Arthrobacter globiformis: one gene and its partner. The protein of the gene in region 1 binds, or shares a complex with, the protein of each later gene. Links are inferred from orthologs where the notes say so. Each region holds a gene or a part of one and is shown on either strand. Other genes may lie near its edges.

The links.
Region 2: the proteins of rpsG (region 1) and tig are in contact, whole or in part, in a crystal structure (PDB 3GTY), measured with the Thermotoga maritima proteins. The link is inferred for Arthrobacter globiformis from one-to-one orthologs. Residues at the interface, in WP_004081843.1 of Thermotoga maritima: Lys34, Lys52, Lys55, Glu59, Arg62, Gln63, Glu66, Asn67, Lys69, Val71, Arg95, Ala109, Lys110, Lys111, Gly112, Arg113, Pro114, Glu117, Glu121, Ile124, Ala125, Tyr127, Asn128, Asn129, Thr130, Gly131, Lys135, Asp139, Arg142, Met143; in WP_004081061.1 of Thermotoga maritima: Glu122, Val124, Val129, Leu130, Tyr133, Glu188, Gly259, Ile262, Tyr263, Glu266, Ser270, Glu273, Gln274, Glu277, Arg308, Gln311, Ile312, Ser315, Tyr316, Glu325, Arg329, Arg336, Leu363, Phe366, Trp367, Arg373, Leu377, Arg381, Leu384, Glu387.

Annotation. Positions count from the first base shown.
Region 1 is NZ_JAUSYZ010000001.1:4,150,935-4,154,034, reverse strand. What follows is about bases 1-2,783. They hold rpsG (30S ribosomal protein S7), read left to right. Parts: upstream 1-1,048; coding sequence 1,049-1,519; downstream 1,520-2,783. Other genes in these bases: fusA (elongation factor G), read left to right, coding at 1,589-2,783; rpsL (30S ribosomal protein S12), read left to right, coding at 673-1,047; QF036_RS18985 (DNA-directed RNA polymerase subunit beta'), read left to right, coding at 1-140. In the rest of the region: more of fusA, read left to right, coding at 2,784-3,100.
Region 2 is NZ_JAUSYZ010000001.1:3,487,382-3,490,503, reverse strand. Bases 253-3,057 are described here. They hold tig (trigger factor), read left to right. Parts: upstream 253-863; coding sequence 864-2,252; downstream 2,253-3,057. Other genes in these bases: QF036_RS15825 (ATP-dependent Clp protease proteolytic subunit), read left to right, coding at 2,496-3,057; QF036_RS15845 (winged helix DNA-binding domain-containing protein), read left to right, coding at 253-402. Outside these bases: more of QF036_RS15845, read left to right, coding at 1-252; more of QF036_RS15825, read left to right, coding at 3,058-3,110. UniProt on the Bacillus subtilis protein: Involved in protein export. Acts as a chaperone by maintaining the newly synthesized protein in an open conformation. Functions as a peptidyl-prolyl cis-trans isomerase.

The DNA of each region.
Region 1 (3,100 bases):
CTGAAGAAGCAAAGGCCAACCTGTTCACCGGCCCGAGCGCATTCAGCGATTTCTCCTACGACACGCTGGGCGGCGACGGAGCTCCTGAGTTCCACGCCATCCCGCTGGATGACTACGACCTGGGCAACGACTTCCGGTAAGGGGAGGGCCAGGCCCTTTCGTGTCGCGTTCCGCGCCACGTAGGGACCCTGCTGCTCCGCCCTTGAATGACAGCCTGACGACGGATGGTCCCGCACCGCAAGGTGGGGGACCATCCCCGTTTAACGAGTGCTCCGGCAACGCCCTTTTGGGAACCCTAAACGGCGTTGCCGGAGCAATCGATGAGGGACGAGCGGCCGATTAAGGCCTCAGGGCAGTCCGTGCTAAACTTGAGACCAATTGTTATTGTGGCAGTGGATGAGTGCGCCCGGTGTTAGCTAGAAGGCTGTATCAGCTGAAAGGCAGAACCGAGAGCGACGTTTCCGGTTTGCAGGGTTCTTGTGCAACGTATGCCACATTTTCGCATGCCTAGGGACAATTGCGGCCGCGAGCCGCAGCGTCCTCCGTATGCGAATCCGACATCAAGGCTTCGCCTCAGCTGCTCTGGAGACTTCTTCAAAGCTCGGGCGGCGAGGCAAAGAAACAGGAGAGCGGCTGTCAGAGGCCGCTCCGGATAAAACGGAGAACACGAAAGTGCCTACGATTAACCAGCTGGTCCGCAAGGGCCGCACGCCGAAGGTCTCAAAGACCAAGGCTCCCGCGCTTAAGGGCAGCCCGATGCGCCGCGGTGTTTGCACCCGCGTCTACACCACCACCCCGAAGAAGCCGAACTCGGCTCTGCGTAAGGTTGCACGTGTGCGCCTCAACGGTGGCATCGAAGTTACCGCCTACATCCCCGGTGTTGGCCACAACCTCCAGGAGCACTCCATTGTGCTTGTCCGTGGTGGTCGTGTGAAGGACCTCCCCGGCGTCCGCTACAAGATCGTCCGCGGTGCCCTCGATACCCAGGGTGTCAAGAACCGTAAGCAGGCACGCAGCCGCTACGGCGCAAAGATGGAGAAGAAGTAATATGCCTCGCAAGGGTCCGGCCCCCAAGCGGCCGCTCGTATCAGATCCCGTCTACGGCTCCCCGCTGGTCACCCAGCTGATCAACAAGGTGCTCGTTGACGGCAAGAAGTCCACCGCAGAGCGCATTGTTTACGGTGCCCTCGAAGGTGCACGCGCGAAGTCCGGCGGCGACCCCGTCGCAGCCCTCAAGAAGGCCATGGACAACGTCAAGCCTTCCCTCGAGGTCCGCTCCCGCCGTGTCGGTGGCGCCACCTACCAGGTTCCGGTTGAGGTCAAGCCGGGCCGCTCCACCGCCCTCGCCCTGCGTTGGCTGGTCGGCTACTCCAAGGCCCGCCGCGAAAAGACGATGACCGAGCGTCTCCAGAACGAAATCCTGGATGCCTCGAACGGTCTCGGTGCCGCTGTGAAGCGTCGCGAAGACACCCACAAGATGGCCGAGTCCAACAAGGCCTTCGCCCACTACCGCTGGTAAAACTTCCCGTACGCCGCCGGCTCAAACGAGCCGGCGGCGAACGCGTAGTCCATCCGAAAGGGAGACACCGTGGCACAGGACGTGCTTACAGACCTTAGTAAGGTCCGCAACATCGGCATCATGGCCCACATCGATGCCGGCAAGACCACCACCACCGAGCGCATTCTGTTCTACACAGGTGTGAACCACAAGATTGGCGAAACGCACGACGGCGCTTCGACCACTGACTGGATGGAACAGGAAAAGGAACGCGGCATCACCATCACGTCTGCCGCCGTGACCTGCTTCTGGGAAAACAACCAGATCAACATCATCGACACCCCGGGCCACGTGGACTTCACGGTTGAGGTTGAGCGCTCCCTGCGCGTCCTCGACGGTGCCGTCGCCGTCTTCGATGGCAAGGAAGGCGTCGAGCCGCAGTCTGAGACCGTTTGGCGCCAGGCTGACAAGTACAACGTTCCGCGTATCTGCTTCGTCAACAAGATGGACAAGCTCGGCGCTGACTTCTACTTCACCGTAGACACCATCGTCAGCCGCCTCGGTGCCAAGCCGCTGGTCATGCAGCTGCCCATCGGCGCCGAGAACGACTTCATCGGCGTCGTGGACCTGCTCTACATGCGCGCACTGGTGTGGCCCGGCGATGCCAAGGGTGACGTCACCATGGGCGCCAAGTACGAAATCCGCGAGATCCCGGAAGACCTCAAGGCCAAGGCCGAGGAATACCGTTCAACCCTCGTGGAGACCGTTGCAGAGGCCTCCGAAGAACTCATGGAGAAGTACCTCGAAGGTGAAGAACTCACCATCGACGAACTCAAGGCCGGCATCCGCAAGATGACGATCAACTCCGAGCTCTACCCGGTGTTCTGTGGTTCCGCGTTCAAGAACCGTGGCGTTCAGCCGATGCTCGATGCAGTCGTCGACTACCTGCCGAACCCGCTCGACGTCCCGCCGATGATCGGTCACGATCCCCGTGACGAAGAGAAGGAACTGACCCGCAAGCCGTCCGCCGAAGAGCCGTTCTCCGCTCTGGCGTTCAAGATTGCTGCGCACCCGTTCTTCGGCCAGCTCACCTTCATCCGCGTGTACTCCGGTCACGTGGAAGCAGGCGCACAGGTGGTCAACTCCACCAAGGGCAAGAAGGAGCGCATCGGCAAGCTGTTCCAGATGCACGCCAACAAGGAAATGCCTGTTGAGGGCGCTACCGCCGGCCACATCTACGCAGCGATCGGTCTGAAGGACACCACCACGGGCGATACCCTGTGCGACTCCAGCAACCAGATCGTCCTCGAGTCCATGAGCTTCCCGGAGCCCGTGATCTCGGTTGCCATCGAACCCAACACCAAGGGTGACCAGGAGAAGCTCTCCACGGCCATCCAGAAGCTCTCCGCTGAGGACCCGACCTTCCAGGTCTCCCTCAACGAAGACACCGGCCAGACCATCATCGCCGGCATGGGCGAGCTCCACCTGGACATCCTGGTGGACCGCATGCGTCGCGAGTTCAAGGTCGAGGCCAACGTTGGCAAGCCGCAGGTCGCTTACCGCGAAACCATCAAGCGTGCCGTTGAGCGTCACGACTACACG
Region 2 (3,122 bases), 660 kb from region 1 along the record:
CTGGCCCAGGTCACCGTGGCAGGGACGCCGGCCTGGGTGCTGCGCAGCGACGCCGGGGCCATCACCGCGGAACCTTCGGGCGTCAGGCTGCTTCCCTACTTCGATTCCTATGTGGTGGCAGGCCAGCCCCGGAATCTGCTGTTCCCGGGCGTGGCAAGTACGCGTGCCCTGGCCAGGGGGCAGGCAGGTAACTATCCCGTCATAGTCATCGACGGCGTTGTCCGCGGACTGTGGCACCAGCGCCGCTCCGGAAAGAAAGTGGAGATCACCGCCGAACTGTTCCAGCCGGCGGGGGCATCCCAGCTGGAGGAGCTGGACCGGCAGGCGGAGCGGGTCGGGAACTTCCTCCAGTCCGAAACGCGCCTCACCCTGGGCACCGTGGATGCCGGGGGCCACGCCTAAGTCCTAAGCCCCCAAGCGGTTAGCGGCCAAGCCAAGCGGGGCCCGTTAGGGCTTAAAGCAGAAAGAGGCCCCTCATCGAGGGGCCTCTTTTATCCGGAGGGGACGACGGGAATCGAACCCGCGTAATCAGTTTGGAAGACTGAGGCTTTACCATTAAGCTACGTCCCCGAGGAAAGCGTTCCGGCGCACTGGCCTTTGGGCTTTTCTTCGGCGGCTGTTCAAGCCGGATATAACTAAACCTAATTCATGCCCCCAGTGTCAAATGTGCAAACGCGGCAGGGATGAACGTAGACTGTCCTGTGCATTACGGGGTGTAGCTCAGCTTGGCTAGAGCACCTGCTTTGGGAGCAGGAAGTCGCAGGTTCAAATCCTGTCACCCCGACTCTGCGGCCCGGGCCCCAGGCCTGGTCACAACAACGCGTTTGCAGAACCCATCCAACAAAACCAGGAGTACTTAGACCGTGAAGAGCGCTGTCGAGAACCTCACCCCCACGCGGGTCAAGCTCAATGTTGAGGTCCCCTTTGAGGAATTGAAGCCCAGCATCGACGAGGCATACAAGACTGTTGCTTCGCAGATCCAGGTTCCTGGCTTCCGTAAAGGCAAGGTTCCCGCCAAGCTGATCGACCAGCGCGTCGGCCGCGGCTACGTCCTGGAGACCGCCATCAACGAAGGCCTCAACGGCTGGTACCAGGCGGCCGTCCAGGAATCCGGCATCCGCCCCCTGAGCCGTCCCGAGGTTGAGATCACCGAGGTTCCGGACCCCTCCGCCACTGACGGCGAGCTGAAGTTCCAGGCCGAGGTTGACGTCCGCCCCGAAATCGAACTGCCCGACTACTCCGGCATCAAGGTCGAGGTTGCCGCAGCCGAGTCCTCCGACGCCGACGTCGACAAGGCCCTGGACGAGCTGCGCGGCCGCTTCGGCACGCTCAAGACCGTTGAGCGCCCGGCCGCTGACGGCGACTTCCTCAGCATCGACATCACCGCAAGCATCGACGGCGCCGAGGTGGACTCCGCTTCCGGCCTGTCCTACCAGGTTGGCGCCGGCACCATGCTCGAGGGCATGGACGAGGCCGTCACCGGCCTGAGCGCTGACGAGGACGCCATCTTCGACACCACCCTCGTGGGCGGCGACCACGCCGGCGAGTCCGCCCAGGTCAAGGTTGTCGTCAAGTCCGTCAAGGAGCGCGAGCTGCCCGAGGCGAACGATGACTTCGCCCAGCTGGCTTCCGAGTTCGACACCCTGGCCGAACTGCGCGAGGACCTCGCCAAGCAGGCCGCCGACTCCAAGGTCGTCGAACAGGGCGTCGAAGCCCGCGACAAGGTCCTGGACAAGCTCGTTGAGCTGGTTGAGGTTCCGGTTCCGGAATCCGTCGTCGAAGAGCAGCTCGAGCAGCACTTCAAGGCCGAGAACTCCCACGGTGAAGGCGAGCACGACACCGAAGAGCACCGCGCCGAGGTCAAGGCCAACACCGAGCGCGCCTTCCAGAACGAGATCATCCTCGACGCCATCGCCGAGAAGGAAGAAGTGGGCGTCAGCCAGAACGAGCTGATCGACTACATCGTCACCACCGCCAGCCAGTACGGCATGGACCCGAACCAGTTCGCCCAGATCATCGACCAGAGCGGCCAGGTCCCCATGATGGTCTCCGAGGTCCGCCGCCGCAAGGCGCTGGCCGTCGTCCTGGGCCAGGCCGAGGTCACCGACTCCGAGGGCAACAAGGTCGACCTGAGCGACTTCGTCCGCCCCGGCGGCGAAGAAGCTCCGGCCGTCGAAGCCGAAGCGGAAACCGAAGCTGAAGAGGCCGGCGAGGCCGTCGCGAACGACGATCCCGCAGCCGTGAAGTTCTAGCAGCTGCACGCATCAGTGCCGCCAGCCCCCGGGTCCTCGGATCCGGGGGCTGGCGCGTTAACGGCCGGTGTACAGCTCCCGCGGGCAATCGTGCGCCGTCAGCGAACAGCGCGATTCCGACGAACAATTCCGCCCCGAAAGCGGTTAGTGTCCAAGTAGTGAAGTTCAGTGATGTCGTTCAGTGATGTCACCGTCACCAGCGAGAGGTAAGTACACATGTCACAGCAAGCAGCGGCCCCCCGCATGGCAACCGTCGATCCTGCAGCCCAGGACAACTACATCTACAACCGCCTGCTGAAAGAGCGCATCATCTGGCTTGGCTCCGAGGTCCGCGACGAGAACGCGAACGCCATCTGCTCACAGCTGCTGCTGCTGTCCGCCGAGGATCCCAACAAGGACATCTACCTCTACATCAACTCTCCCGGCGGCTCGGTGACAGCCGGCATGGCCATCTACGACACCATGCAGTTCATCCCCAACGACGTCGTTACCGTCGCCACCGGCCTGGCTGCCTCCATGGGACAGTTCCTGCTGTCCTCCGGCACCAAGGGCAAGCGCTACGCCACCCCGAACGCCCGCATCCTGATGCACCAGCCTTCCGGCGGCATCGGCGGAACGGCTTCGGACATCAAGATCCAGGCCGAGCTGATCCTCCACATGAAGAAGGTCATGGCTGAGCTCACGGCAGACCAGACCGGCCAGACCGTGGAAACCATCCTCAAGGACAACGACCGCGACAAGTGGTTCACCGCCACCGAAGCGCTCGAATACGGCTTCTTCGACAAGATCTCGGCGCACGCGGGATCTGTCGCCGGCGGCGGCGGAACCCAGAATGCGTCATCCAACGGCCAGAGCTAACCGGCATCACGA